DNA from 2 places in the Dickeya chrysanthemi NCPPB 402 genome. Region 1 is predicted to be linked to the other one. Evidence: predicted binding sites of a transcription regulator. Region 1 holds the regulator's gene; the other holds the start of a gene.
What was found. The regulator LexA, encoded in region 1, represses DNA repair genes until DNA is damaged. The targets are predictions, from matches to a motif close to TNCTGTATGTACATACAGNA.
Positions count from the first base shown of each region.

Region 2: the regulator LexA is predicted to act here: its motif matches at 4,822-4,841, upstream of sulA (SOS-induced cell division inhibitor SulA).

Region 1 is NZ_CM001974.1:3,998,798-4,006,430, forward strand. It holds gene DCH402_RS17635 (LysR family transcriptional regulator) at 1-823, opposite strand, end outside; gene DCH402_RS17640 (pirin family protein) at 933-1,640, shown strand; gene zur (zinc uptake transcriptional repressor Zur) at 1,820-2,329, shown strand; gene lexA (transcriptional repressor LexA) at 2,578-3,189, opposite strand; gene DCH402_RS17655 (diacylglycerol kinase) at 3,299-3,664, opposite strand; gene plsB (glycerol-3-phosphate 1-O-acyltransferase PlsB) at 3,794-6,271, shown strand; gene ubiA (4-hydroxybenzoate octaprenyltransferase) at 6,315-7,178, opposite strand; gene ubiC (chorismate lyase) at 7,200-7,633, opposite strand, start outside.
Region 2 is NZ_CM001974.1:1,227,124-1,234,756, forward strand. It holds gene DCH402_RS05605 (NupC/NupG family nucleoside CNT transporter) at 1-935, opposite strand, end outside; gene DCH402_RS05610 (aldo/keto reductase) at 1,194-2,156, shown strand; gene ompA (porin OmpA) at 2,876-3,940, opposite strand; gene sulA (SOS-induced cell division inhibitor SulA) at 4,306-4,800, opposite strand; gene DCH402_RS05625 (TfoX/Sxy family DNA transformation protein) at 5,020-5,649, shown strand; gene yccS (YccS family putative transporter) at 5,646-7,633, opposite strand, start outside.

The sequences.
Region 1 (7,633 bases):
ATGCCATGATGATTTGGGCTTCGATGCTATTTTCCGGGCTAACGACCCGCAAGCGCCCTTCGGCGATATCCTGCGCCACACGCTCGTACGGTATAGTCGCCACCCCTAAACCAGCCAGTAGCGCCCGCCGCTTGTCATCCATTGAACTTACGGTCAAACGAGGCTGTTTATCCAGTAACTGCACCGTGAGGACGGGGCGTTCGCGAGCGGTATCCGCAATCGCGATGCCGCGATATTTCACACGTGTTACCTCTGATAACGGTTCAGGTTCATTATGGATAGGGTGATCCGGGCTGGCTACGTACACATTCTTCATGGAATATAATTTGCGGGTGTTGATTTCCGAAGAGGCGCGAAAGTGCATATCCGGCGAGATAACGATATCCGCACGACCTTGTTCAAGCCGCTCCCATGCGCCTGCCAGCACCTCAGTCAGTAATGACACCTGGGTATTGGCTTTCAGCGACAGTTTATCTATCAGAGCGAACAACGGCTCCATAGGCACCAACGCCTCCACCACGATGGTCAGGTGGGTTTCCCATCCTCGCGCCAGCGCTTCGGCATCCGTAGTCAACTTGTCGGCTGCTTCCAGCAGAATGCGCCCCCGCTCAAGCAGCATTCGCCCAACATTGGTGAATTTGGTGCGATGGCCGGAACGATCAAACAGCACGACATCCAGCTCATCCTCCAGTTTCTGCATGGTATAACTCAGAGCGGAAGGCACTCGTCCCAGTTCATCAGCAGCAGCGGCAAAACTACCCCGGCGATCGATAGCGTCCATGACTCTTAAAGCTTCCAGGGTTAATGCCCGTTCTTTTGCCATTTTTTCACTCATTCAGGATTTTTGAACGTACCGACCAGATTAACTGGCTAACAATCCATCGTCCAGACAATTACTATCGCTTTATCAATAATTATCAGGGTCGAATACCATGATCATTAGCAGAGCAGCAGAACAATGCGGCCAGGCTGACTATGGCTGGTTGCAGGCACGCTACACATTTTCTTTCGGTCATTACTTTGATCCTGATCTCCTGGGTTTTGCCTCGCTGCGGGTCCTCAATCAGGAAGTACTGGCTCCAGGTGCCTCTTTTCAGCCAAGGACCTATCCCCGCGTCGATATTCTGAACGTGGTGCTGCAAGGTCACGCTGAATACCGCGACAGCAACGGCAATCATACCCGCGTCAAAGCCGGTGAAGCGCTTCTGCTCGCCACTCAACCCAATATCAGCTACAGCGAACACAATATCAGCGATGATACGCCACTAACCCGGCTACAGTTGTGGCTGGACGCCTGCCCTACGCGGGAAAACCAGTGCACGCAGCGGCTGAGGCTGGAAGACGAGCGCCCTTATCAGTTACTGGCATCGCCGGATGAATCGGCCAATGCCCTCCATCTGCGTCAACAGGTCTGGATCCATCATTTGAATCTGGCAGCAGGCGAACAACAGAACCTGACGCTGAATGGCAACCGTGCTTACCTGCAATCGATTTACGGTTCGCTGCGTATTAATGGGAATACCGCGGCGATACCGAGTGTATTGCACTGTGGCGACGGCGCTTTCGTTCAGCAGGAAAACAGCCTTATTGTCCAGGCGGAAACCGCCGCACGGGTATTGCTGATCGATCTGGTGGTTTAGCTCGCGGTAAACCCCGTCGGAATGCAGCAAGGTGACCATGCGTCAGAAAACTACCCTATGGTACTGGGTTTTATGACGAAACAGGGCGCCAGCGCAACCTTGAGGCAGCTATCTCGGTGTTTTTATCCAGTCATGATAATATGCCGACATAATTTCACACTCGCTTCAGGGTTACTGCAATGGATTCAACCAATCCGGACAAACTTGTTGCCCAGGCTGAACAGCTTTGCCAACAACGCAATGTGCGTCTGACGCCCCAACGTCAGGAAGTGTTGCGTTTGATGGCCCAGCAACCCGGTGCGATCAGCGCGTATGACCTGCTGGACCTGCTCCGCGTTTCCGAGCCTCAGGCCAAGCCGCCTACGGTGTATCGCGCATTGGATTTTCTGCTGGAACAAGGCTTTATCCACAAGGTGGAATCCACCAACAGTTATGTACTGTGCCACCATTTTGAAGAGCACAGTCATACGTCGGCGTTATTTATCTGCGATCGCTGTGGGCAGGTAACGGAACGTCAGACGGAAGGTGTGGAAGAAACACTGCATCAACTGGCCAAACAAGCGGGCTTTGCCCTGCGCCACAGCGTGGTGGAAGCTCACGGCTTATGCGGCGAATGCCAAAAAGTGGAATCCTGCGAACATCGGGATAGTTGTAATCACGATCACAGCATCATTGTGAAAAAGCGCTGAACCGAAGAAAAACGGAACACATATAAAAAACGCTGAGTGTGAAGCGTTGCTTCACACTATTCATCCTGAATGCATTATCTCCCTGAATACCTCCGCTCCTGGACACATCGTCTTCCGTTGTATCAATACCCTTTCGGTACCATCAGCCCAGTTACTGATAAAACCGGGAGATTAAGGTGCCATCCAGACAGAGTGAACACCGGTGTAGACGATGTACAGCAGCGACAACCAAGGGCGGGAACAAAGCGTCAGCTCCAGTCGCTGTTGCGGATTACGCCAACCGCCAACCCTTCGATGGAGAAACTCTGTTCGCGTAAATCGACCACTATCGGCGCAAAATCTTTATTTTCCGCCAGCAGTTGTACCACATTACCCTGTTTCTTCAGCCGTTTAACCGTCACTTCATCTTCTATACGCGCCACCACCACCTGGCCGTTACGCACATCCTGCGTCTTATGCACCGCCAGCAGATCGCCGTCCAGAATACCGATGTCTTTCATCGACATCCCGCTAACCCGCAACAGAAAATCCGCACTCGGCTTGAACATCGCCGGGTCAACCTGATAGTGACATTCAATATGTTGCTGCGCCAACAACGGCTCGCCGGCGGCAACGCGACCGATGAGCGGCAGCCCCTGGTCTTCTTCTTCCATCAATAGACGGATACCACGGGAAGCGCCCGTGACAATTTCAATCACGCCTTTACGGGCCAGCGCCTTGAGATGTTCTTCGGCGGCGTTCGGCGAGCGAAAGCCAAGCTGACTGGCAATTTCAGCCCGGGTGGGCGGCATACCGGTTTGTGAAATATGATCGCGAATCAGATCATAAACCTGCTGTTGTCTGGTTGTTAGCGCTTTCATTCCGCCCCCTGTTTGTTTATACAGTTTCGCTGTGAGTATATACAGGGAAAGTGCCGATGGGAACCGTGATATGGCTATTGCGAGGATTTTTCTACGATTCTGCAAAACATCACGCAAAATGACTCCACAGTATTCCCCCCCACACCGTCGCCGCCAACAGGCAGGCGACGAATACTGCCGCCGAGCCAATATCTTTTGCCCGGCCCGACAGCTCGTGGTAGTCCATACCGACGCGATCCACCACCGCTTCGATGGCGCTATTCACCAGTTCAAACAGCACGATCAGCACCACAGAACCGATTAACAGCAACCGTTCCACCATTGAAACCGGAAGCCAGCAGGCAATAATAACGGCGACAACCGTGAGCAATGATTCCTGGCGAAATGCCGCTTCATGCCGCCACGCCTGCTTCAATCCTTGCAGCGAATAACCCGCTGCTTTGATAATGCGGGTTATTCCGGTTGTTTTGTTCATGCTTACTCCGCCTTTTAATTTTTGATTGGCCACGATTTTAACGCGCAGCCATGGTTTCATCACCACAGATATCCTGTCGGGTTTCTGGTATCCTTGGCGCGCATTGCTAACAAGAGGCTTCTGGTTGTTATGTCAGGTTGGCGTAGAATTTACTATAAACTACTGAATTTCCCACTAAAATTACTGGTAAAAAGTAAGGTTATCCCACAGGATCCCGTTAATGAACAACGCCTGGATCCGACGCGGCCGATTTTCTATGTATTGCCTTACAACTCCAAGGCGGACCTGCTGACTCTGCGCACAAAATGTCTGGAGTTTGGTCTGCCCGATCCGTTGCAGCCGCTGCACATCGACGGAAAAACCTTGCCGAGCCACGTTTTTATCAATGATGGCCCGCGTTTATTCCGTTACTACGTGCCCAAGCAGCAGTCGATAAGACTGTTCCACGATTATTTGGATCTGCATCGCAATAATCCGGAACTCGACATACAGATGGTGCCGGTCTCCGTCATGTTTGGCCGCTCTCCCGGCCGCGAAGGACAAAATCAGGGGACGCCGCACCTGCGTCTGCTAAACGGTATTGAGAAATTTTTTGCAGTGTTATGGCTGGGCCGCGACAGCTTCGTACGTTTCTCGGTGCCTGTCTCGCTGCGTTATATGGCGACGGAGCACGGCACCGATAAAACCATCGCTCACAAACTGGCGCGCGTAGCGCGGATGCACTTCTCCCGTTTGCGGCTGGCAACCATCGGCCCGCGTTTGCCGGTTCGTCATGAGCTATTCAATAAGCTGTTGTCTTCACGGGCCATCGCTAAAGCGATCGATGACGAAGCGCGGGTTAAGAAGATCTCCCATGATAAGGCCCAGCAAAATGCCATCGCCCTGCTGGAAGAGATTGCCGCAGACTTCTCCTATGAAGCCGTCAGGTTATCCGATCGCGTCCTGAGCTGGACCTGGAACCGCCTGTACCAGGGCATCAACGTGCATAATGCCGAACGGGTACGCCAGTTGGCGCAGGACGGGCATGAAATCGTCTATGTTCCCTGCCACCGCAGCCATATGGACTATTTGCTGCTTTCATACGTGCTGTACCATCAAGGCTTGGTGCCGCCGCATATCGCTGCCGGCATTAACCTTAACTTCTGGCCGGCCGGCCCGATTTTCCGTCGCCTCGGCGCCTTTTTCATCCGACGCACGTTCAAAGGCAATAAACTCTATTCCACCCTGTTCCGCGAATATCTGGGCGAGTTGTTTACCCGCGGTTATTCGGTGGAATACTTTGTCGAAGGCGGCCGTTCCCGCACCGGCCGTTTGCTGGAACCCAAAACCGGCACGCTGGCGATGACGATTCAGGCGATGTTGCGCGGCGGTCCCCGACCCATTACGTTGGTACCGATTTACATCGGTTATGAACATGTGATGGAAGTCGGTACCTATGCGAAAGAGCTGCGTGGCGCCACCAAGGAAAAAGAAGGTTTCCTGCAAATGGTGCGTGGGTTACGTAAACTGCGCAATCTTGGGCAGGGGTACGTCAACATCGGCGAGCCGCTGTCGTTGACCTCATACCTCAACAACCACGTACCACAGTGGCGAGACGCCATCGATCCCATCGATCCACAACGTCCCGCCTGGCTCACGCCTACCGTGCAGAATATCGCCGACAGCATCATGGTGCGCATCAATAACGCGGCAGCCGCGAATGCGATGAATCTATGCTGTACGGCGCTGCTCGCCTCGCGCCAGCGTGCGTTGACACGCGAGCAAATGGAAGAACAACTGGAGTGTTATCTGCAACTGCTGCGTAACGTTCCTTACAGCCCCGATATCACCGTGCCTAATCAAACCGCGTCGACACTGCTGGAACACGCGCTGAGCATGGATAAATTCGAGGTGGAAAAAGACAACGTCGGCGACATTATCATTCTGCCGCGCGAGCAGGCGGTACTGATGACGTACTACCGCAACAATATCCACCATATGCTGGTTCTGCCGTCGCTGGTTGCCAGCATCGTGATGCATTGCCGACGTATCACTACGGCGGAACTGTTGGGCCAGATAACACTGATTTATCCGTTACTGCAGGCGGAATTGTTCCTGCATTACGAGAAAGCCGGACTGGCTGACGTGCTGGATGAATTGGTGGCCGAGCTGGCTCGTCAGCAACTCATTCTGAGCAAGGATGACGGGCTGGAGCTGAACCCCGCGCGTATTCGTACGTTGCAACTGCTGGCTGCCGGCGTTCGTGAAACATTGCAGCGCTACGCCATTACACTGGCCTTGCTGAATGCCAATCCGACGATCAGTCGCGGTGCGCTGGAGAAAGAGAGCCGCAGCATGGCGCAGCGCCTGTCTGTTCTGCATGGCATCAACGCGCCGGAGTTTTTCGATAAAGCCGTGTTCTCAACGCTGGTTAATACCTTACGTAGCGAAGGGTATGTCAGCGACACCGGCGAGGCGGTACTGGAGCACGTTCAGGCGATTTATGCCATGTTGGGCGAGCTGCTTAGCCCGGAAGTGAAACTCACCATTGAAAGCGCCAGCCTGGCGCAGGAAAGCAGCGACAGTGAACCTGCGGTAAATGCGCCGACACAGGAAGACGCTGAGTAAGAAGTCAGCAAGGAGCCCTGCGAAAACCCGCAGGGCCATACCGCTACAGGCCGAACAGGATGCCGAAAAACAGCACCATGCCAACATAGTTGTTATTTTTAAATGCCCGAAAACAGTTATCGCGCTCACGTCCGGCAATCAGTTTCTGCTGATACGCGAACAAGCCCGCCGCTACCAGTACCGACCAGTAAAAGATCTGGCCTAATCCCATCATCCGACCCAACGCCAACATCGACACCAGCGTCATCAGTTGTAATACGCCGATAATCAGCGTGTCATAACGGCCAAACAGGATAGCGGTCGACTTTATGCCGATCTTCAGATCATCATCGCGATCCACCATGGCGTATTCGGTGTCATAGGCGACGGTCCAGCAGATATAGGCGAAAAACATGAGCCAACAGGTTGTCGGCAATGATTCACTCACGGCAGCATAAGCCATCGGGATCGACCAACCAAACGCCGCACCAAGAACCAGTTGCGGCAAATGGCTAACACGCTTCATGAACGGATAAATCCACGCCAGCGCCAGCGCAGCGACGGATAACCAAATGGTCAATCGGTTCATGGTCAGCACCAAACCGAACGCCAACAGCACCAGTACCACAAACAGTACCTTGGCAGAGTGCTCGCTGACTAACCCGGCAGGTAACGGACGCGCAGCGGTGCGTTTAACATGGCCATCGAAATGGCGGTCTGCATAGTCGTTAATGACGCATCCTGCCGCACGCATCAGGAATACCCCGGCAACAAACACCAACAGCGTCCACAGTGCCGGGGCACCTCCCCCAGCCAACCACAACGCCCATAGCGTTGGCCATAACAGCAACAAGGTGCCTATCGGATTGTTGATACGCATCAGACGAAAATACGCGCCCCAGCGTCCCGACGTTAACAATCTTTCCAACGCCTGATTCTCCTTCTGCACTCAGCCCTGATGGGCGTCGGGGAAATAAATGGGGGCATCCGGCAAAAATAGCTCGGTGATCAGCAACGGATTACCCGACAAAAGCAAACGCGCACGCCTGGCCCACAGCGCACCGCATCGGCCGGTTTGAATAATATCGCGCGGCGGCGGACCTTGCAGGAACAAGTAGCGACCCAACGGCGTGTTGCCAATCTGCGTCAAGTCGATATCCGCCTCTTCCAGCGTCTGCTCGGGTATCACCGTACGGCCAAATAACCAGGGCTTGTCATCCCCCAGCAGCGTAACTTCACGCAGCCAATAACGCTCACTCAGCGGCAACAGCGTCGACTCGCCGGCCATATCCAGTGACGATACAAACTGCTCCTGCCTGACCTGCACTGTCAGTCGCATGCAATGCAGCTCCAGACGGCGCGTCATAGACTCGTGGTAAACCA
Region 2 (7,633 bases), 1.9 Mb from region 1:
GACACCAGTTTGGTGGCCATAATACTGCCCACCTGCAGCGCTTCGGCTTTGGGAATCCCCATTACCCAGGCAAACGGATAGAACACGTAACCCAGGATTTCCTGGAAGCTCAGCCCGAATACGGCGCTGAACAGCGCGTTGATAGCGGCGATCAACGCGATGAAACCGATCAACATCGCAGCAACGATAACCGCAACTTTGAAACCGGCCAGGATGTATTCGCCCAGCATTTCAAAAAAGCTTTGACCTTCATGCAGATTGCTCAGGTGCAGTTCTTTCTCTTCATTGGTGTCGTATGGGTTGATGAGCGACAGCACGATAAAGGTACTGAACATGTTGAGCACCAGTGCCGCTACGACGTATTTGGCGTCCAGCATTGACATGTAAGCGCCGACGATCGACATGGAGACGGTCGACATCGCGGTGGCTGCCATGGTGTACATGCGTTTTTCAGACATCTGTCCGAGAATGTCTTTATACGCAATGAAGTTTTCAGACTGGCCCAGAATCAGCGAACTGACGGCATTAAACGACTCCAGCTTGCCCATGCCGTTGACTTTGGACAGGATGGTACCGATCAGCCGGATAATGAACGGCAGCACTTTGATGTGCTGCAAAATCCCGATCAGCGCGGAGATGAATACAATCGGGCACAGTACTTTCAGGAAGAACACAAAGCTATTGTTACCAATATTGCCAAAGACGAAGGTTGTACCCTCACCGGCGAAACCGAGCAACTTGTCAAACAGACCGGCAAAGCCTGTTACGAAACCGAGACCTGCACTGGAGTAAAGGAAGAAATAAGCGAGCAGGATTTCAATGGCTAAAAGTTGAACAATATACCTGACGCGAATGCTTTTGCGATCGCGGCACACCAGCAGTGACAGGCCGGCGACAACAATCAGGGCCAGGATAAATTGCAGAATGTTGGACATGTTTGCTCCAAATTATGATAGGGGCCGATTTTTGGACGTCATTTTATGTAACGATTGCGCTTAAAATGAGACGTAAGACGCAAAAGCGGAATTATATCGCGGAAAATAACCTAAACTAAAGCGTTGGTCTCATAGCATTCGCTTCTGTCTGAGAGATCGTCGGGCATTTCAGCACGGCTGACTGGAAAATGCTGTGATGGAAGTTCCCTGTCCGTCACTCCGGCAGAGTAGGGAAAACCTAACCACAAGGAGAGAATCATGCCTGCATCTGACGTATTACGTGAATTAGGGCATTCAGGAATTCGGGTACCGTTGCTGACGTTTGGCGGCAACGTGTTCGGCTGGACTATTGATGAGCCGAACTCGTTTCGCGTATTGGATGCCTTGCTTGAGCAAGGACTTAATTTTATTGATACCGCCGATGTCTATTCGATCTGGGCTCCGGGCAATAAAGGCGGTGAGTCGGAAAGTATTGTCGGCAACTGGCTCAAACAGCGTGGAAACCGTGATCGGGTGATTATCGCCACTAAAGTGGGTAAGACTATGGGCGGCGATCGGCAGGGGTTGTCGGCTGGTTATATCCGTCGGGCGGTAGAGGATTCATTACGTCGCTTGCAGACCGATTATATCGACTTGTATCAATCCCATGATGATGACCGCTCGACTCCGCTGGAAGAAACTCTGTCGGCTTTTGATGCGTTGATTCGCGAAGGCAAAGTGCGTGCTATCGGGGCATCCAATTATGCAGGCGAACGTCTGGCGCAGGCGTTGCAGGTCAGTAAGGATAACCATTTGGCTCGCTATGAAACGCTGCAACCGGAATATAACCTGTATGATCGACAGCACTATGAAACCACGCTGGAACCGGTGGTGAAAGCCAATGGGCTAGGGGTGATCGGGTACTATTCGCTGGCAAGCGGCTTTTTGTCAGGCAAATATCGTTCGGCCGCCGATGCGGTGAAAAGCGCACGTGGTCAGGGAGTGGTGGAACGTTATCTTAATCCGCGCGGGCTGGCGATTTTGAATGCGTTAGATCAGGTGGCGGAGGCTCACCATACTACACCCAGTCAGGTTGCGTTGGCATGGCTCATAGCCAGACCGGGCGTCACATCGCCGATAGTCAGCGCAACGTCGATTGAGCAGGTCGCAGAGCTGGCTGGCGCGACTCGTCTGGCGTTGACGCCTCATGAGATTGAACGGCTAACTGTCGTCAGCGCCTGAGTGTTGAGTGCAGTCGTTACGTTGATATGACGAGGCGGCTGTCCGGCACGTTGGCTTTCTTACTCGGCTCATCATAAATGGGCCTTGTCCTTTTCAGGGCCGCAACACGCTGCGTTCAACGCGGCTCCCGGCAGCGTTGTCGTTCACCCGAATCACTGACCTGGATAAGCTCATCGTCATCCACTCTCTTGCCGCGTGACAATGCCCAATATGAGCCTTGCCTAAATAGCTTTGCATCTATTGTGGGAGGTGGTCCTGTCAGCACTGGCCTCGCGCGATGAGAAGTGAAGCATCAATGTGCGAAATTATTTCGAGGGCCAACGCGTTGCGTTGTTTAACACACCATGCATGTTGTCCTGCAACTCAAATTATTTGGGGGATAACGAGCGAGCTGCTGATACTGCCTTGATTGTAGCCGGTTCTGGTTGTCATCCGGTGTGGTGATGGCGGGTGGTTTTGGTACTACCTGAATATAACCGATGAGGCATTTTAGCGCTGCCATCATTGTTTTATTCTATGAAGCACATGCGTTTATTCCAGAGTAGGATGAGGTAATTGAGGTAGTGTGTTTATGAGCAACAGTAAGCGTCAGGAATAAAGAAACAGCCTCTGCATAAACAGAGACTGTTTCTTTGTCAGGGAAACCGCAACCACTTACAACGATAGAACAACTATCTATAGGGGCCGTGCTTACCCTTAACTTAACGCGTGCGCGGCAATTAAGCCTGAGGCTGAGTCACTACGTCTTTGATGCCTTTCACTTCGATCTCTACGCGACGATCCGGTGCCAGGCAGTCAATCAGCGCAGCACGTGCTTTCACGTTAGCACAGGTAGAGCCGCTAACCGGGTTGGCTTTGCCCATACCACGAGCAGAGATTTTGTTAGACGGGATACCTTTGTGAACCAGGTAATCGACAACAGTCTGAGCACGTTTGGTAGACAGGGTCTGGTTGTACTGGTCGGAACCCAGACGGTCGGTGAAGCCCAGAACGACTACAGAACCATCTTTCGGATCCAGAGAGCTCAACTGAGAGTACAGTTGGTCCAGAGAACGCTGACCTTCCGGTTTCAGAGTGGCTTTGTTGAAGTTGAACAGTACGTCAGACTTCAGTGTGAAGCGTTTGGTCTGAACAACCGGAGCCGGAGCCGGAGTCGGGGCCGGAGCAGCAGCCACTACTGGAGCTGGAGCAACGGTTTCCTGACCGAAACGGTAGGAAACGCCTACGCTCAGCAGGCCATTGTCAGGACGACCGCCAACGGTGGAAGCGTCGCCAATATTGTTCACCCATTGGTAATCCAGGCGGGTTGCCCAGTTTTTGGTGATAGCGTATTCAACACCGACGGCAGCCAGCGGAGAAACACCGGTGTCGTGATCGTTCAGGCCGGAGTCGTCATGGCTATCTGCACGCCATACGAAACCACCCAGACGAGTGTAGACGTCCACATCGTCAACAATCGGGTAGCTCAGTTTCGCTGCCAGCTGGATGCCCTGAGCTTTGAAACTGCCCTGGTTGCCGCCGTTATACTTCATACGGCCCAGCCAGTCATAGCCCATTTCAAAACCCAGGTACGGGTTAGCCTGATAACCGCCGAATGCACCGGCACCCAACTGGTTCTGTGCAGCATTGGTCACGTTGTAACCATTACCGTTCAGGCCAGAGTCGTGATACTGGGACCAACCCAGTTTACCGCCTGCGTACCAAGTGTTATCGTTCGGTGCGGCTTGTGCTACGGTAGCAAAGCCAGCCAGTGCCACTGCAATCGCGATAGCTGTTTTTTTCATTTTACGCCTCATTATCATCCAAATCGGCAATTAACTCTGTAAGCTAATCAGCCTTTGGTTAAAATCCTTTCTCGGAGACATTGCCCTTGGTCTAATTACGTGCTGCCAGTGAACTGGCATTATGATTAAGGACAACTCCAGCGAGCTAAAGTCTACAACGTGGGGAGAAAGTTACAAGTATGATGTGACAGACGCCATGAAAAAATCAGTCGTTCATACATAATTACTAACAAAGCATGGACGATTTTGTCAGATTACCCGGATGTCTTTTAATATTAACACTCCGCAATAATACGCCAGACACCCTATTTACGGGGGCTAAAGCGAACTTCTTACCTCCTTGTAAGAAAAGTCCTAATATTCATTTAGTGATACAATCTTGAGTGAATTTTTAGTGTGGAAAAAGGTCTTGTGATTGTTTTTTCCTCTGGACGCATAATAAATCCATAGGTATTTCCATGCTGCGCCGCCCTTTGCAACCGCATTTTTTGTTCATGATTCAGTTCATCCGCTAACCAACACAATACGACGCTGTAATTACCGGTCATTAATGCTTTCTCCATGGCATCAACCGTAGACACTGGATTGATACGGTGCAATTCGATCATTTTTTCCAGTGGCAACCCTGCCTGTTGCAGCCATAAACGGCTGAGTTTTTGCTGTGGCGACAGCCAGAGTAACCAGCGTGATTGCGTACCCAACTGTTGCAATAAAGGAAGCAGTAACGGCGTTAATACCGGATGATCATCGCCATAGACGATTTCACTGATGAAACCGCTGGAGGCGGCTTGAGGCATCGCGTTATTACTCAGACGTGACGTGTGACAAACATGACGAGAACGGATGGTTTGAGTACGCATGATTTCTTTACCTCACAGTATTACTGTATGTGCGTACAGTATCTTTTGTGTGAGCAAAGATCAACCGGAATTTCTGAAAGCGCTTCGCATAATCGTTATGTCGTTGCCTTCATAACATTTTTTGTATTTGAAGAGGGTGTTTTGCTGTGTTTAATTAATTGTTCGCGTTACAGATGTATCTGGTAAACAGGGAAAAATATTCAATACAAGGAATGAGTAATGAAAAAGCTATGTGAAAAAAGGATTTTACAGGCGAAAACAGTATTTTCCCCGCTGGGAAGTATCCTTTCTCGCTCACAATTTGGCGGCTACAGCATTGCAGTGGATGGTGTGATTTTCGCTTTAGTCTCCAATGGTGAGCTTTATCTGCGTGCAGCACCTGATAATGAGGCGTTTTTTCTCGACAGGCAAACACCCAAACTTATCTATACCAAACGCGGTTTGCCGGTGCCGCTTAATTATTATCTGGTGGGGGAGGCGCTTTGGCAGGACGAATCCGTGCTGTTGGAATTGGCGTCGCGTGCCCTACAGGGGGCTCGTCAGGACAAAGCCGCCAGAATGCGTTGCATCAGATTAAAAGACCTACCGAATATCAATCATGACCTGGAGCGTTTACTCTGGAAGGTCGGGATTAGAAATATTGATGAATTACATCGTCTTGGTGCTAAAACCAGTTACCTCAAACTGCGGTCTGTCAGTCAGAATCTGAGCGTTAATGTGTTGCTGGCGCTGGCGGGTGCAATCTGTGGCGTCCATCAGGCGGCGTTACCGCAAGTCGTGCGCAGCGAACTGATTGAATGGTTCGAGAATACCAGTCTGCGTGCTATCAGACCTCCCAGAATCAATTAGGGCGCAGAGGTCTGTTGTCGATTCCGATGCATCGGTTCCTGTGTGTGATTTTCTTCGGCAATCATCTGATTTTTCAGTTGCGTCAGTTCCGGCAGCAGGCCGATGATCAGGTTCACCTGCTGCAGCAGTAATTGCCCTGTGCTGTCTTGTTCCGGTGACTGAGTATGAATACGGTTTTTCAGCGCTTCCAGTTCGCGGTCCAGTACCGCCTGGTCGCTGTTATCTTGATGAAGTGCGTCATCGACATAACAAACGGCATCATTGAGTAATTGCAGGGTTTCAGACGACTGAATGTGTTCGCGGTGAGCTCCCAACGTCGAGATATATCCCAGCAGGGTGTGGTTGAGGCACATTAACCGGAAGGCGTTTTCCCGCATACCAGGGCGGGCGTGGGGTTCTGCCGACATGTTGGACACCACTGAAGCCAGCTCCGCATCGCTATTGTGGGCATCGCGACGAGCGATGCGATAAGGCAATCCGTTATCTTTGCCTTGATGATATTGGAGCATGATGGCATCGAGATAGCGGCAATTCCGCATCATCGCTTTATTTATCACGGCGGGAAGACCGCGGAATTTCCAGTCCGGCCAGATAAAACTGACCGCTGCCCAGGCAATACCACAGCCCGCCAACGTGTCGACTACCCTGGGAATGGCAACCTCCAGCCCTTCGCCCAATAAATTAAAACACATCAATACCAGCAGCGTGATAAACAGCGTGGCTTGGGCGTATTGCACGGTGCGGAAGGCAAAAAACAAGACGCCGCTGATAACAATCAGCGCCAGTTGTCCTTCCAGAGAGGGCACGATATACAGCAAAGGAACGCCGATGAGTACGCCGCCCAGCGTTCCGACAATACGTAGGGCTAAACGTCGGCGGGTTGCGTTGTAGTTAGGCTGACAGACAAACAGGCTGGTCAACAGGATCCAGTAGCCGTGTTGTAACCCGGTTAATTGAATAATCGCGTAGCCGATGCACAGTACCAGCGACATACGAACCGCATGACGAAATAGTGAGGATTGCGGCGTCAGGTGACGGCTGATACGTAACCTGATATCACTCCAGCCGGTAATTTTATCGTCTGAAAGCCGGCTTTCCGCCGTAAGACGGTGATTGTGGCGTTCCAGCGTCTGCTCGGACTGGATATTGATGAATTGGGCGTCAATTGCTCGCAAGTTATTGAGTAAATGGCGTAATGCCTTGATGTACAACGTTTCTATCCCTTGAGCGGCTAACCTGTCGATAGCTGCATCAAGATGAAAGAAGGCTCGCTCAATACGGTAATCATGCTGATATTTTTGTTGCAGCAAAATGGATTGAGATACTTGCTGGCAGGCGCGCGATAACATAAATAGCAAACGCTGAAACCGAAACGGCACATCGCTGTAGCGCAGCATCTGTCGCAGTTGTTCGTATTGGATATGTGCCGAGCTGGCGCGTTCGTGGATATCCTGCGCGACAAAATAATAGTGTAACGTGCGTCGGGTTCCGCGCTGGCCGCGGTCGCCGCGCAACCGAGTCAGTAGCGACGCCTTAGCCTGATTGAGCGTATCAACCAACTGGCCGTTGGCCATCGCCACGTCAATCAACGGTTGGTCGTTATCATCAAGATCAGGGTCAAACAGATTGGATTTGGTTTCCAGATAATGGGCCAACTGCTGGTAGCAACGAGCCAGGTTGTCCTGAAGCGGTCGAATAGGAAACAGCAAGTGGCCGAGTAGGGTCAGCAAGTTGTACCACAATGCCCCCAACAACAGCAGAAACGGTTGCTGGTACCAGTCGTTGTAAAGCGATATACCCAGCATGGTGTAGATGGCAATCAGCAGTGCGCCAAACGCGATGGTGGCATAGCGTTGCCCCAGTGAGCCCAGTAGAATAAAGCTCCAGGTTGAACCGGCCAGCCCAATGGCGAATAACCAGGGATGCGGGTAGAGCAGTTCGATTGACACCGAGGCGACCAGGAAACAGGCAAGCGTAATGATCA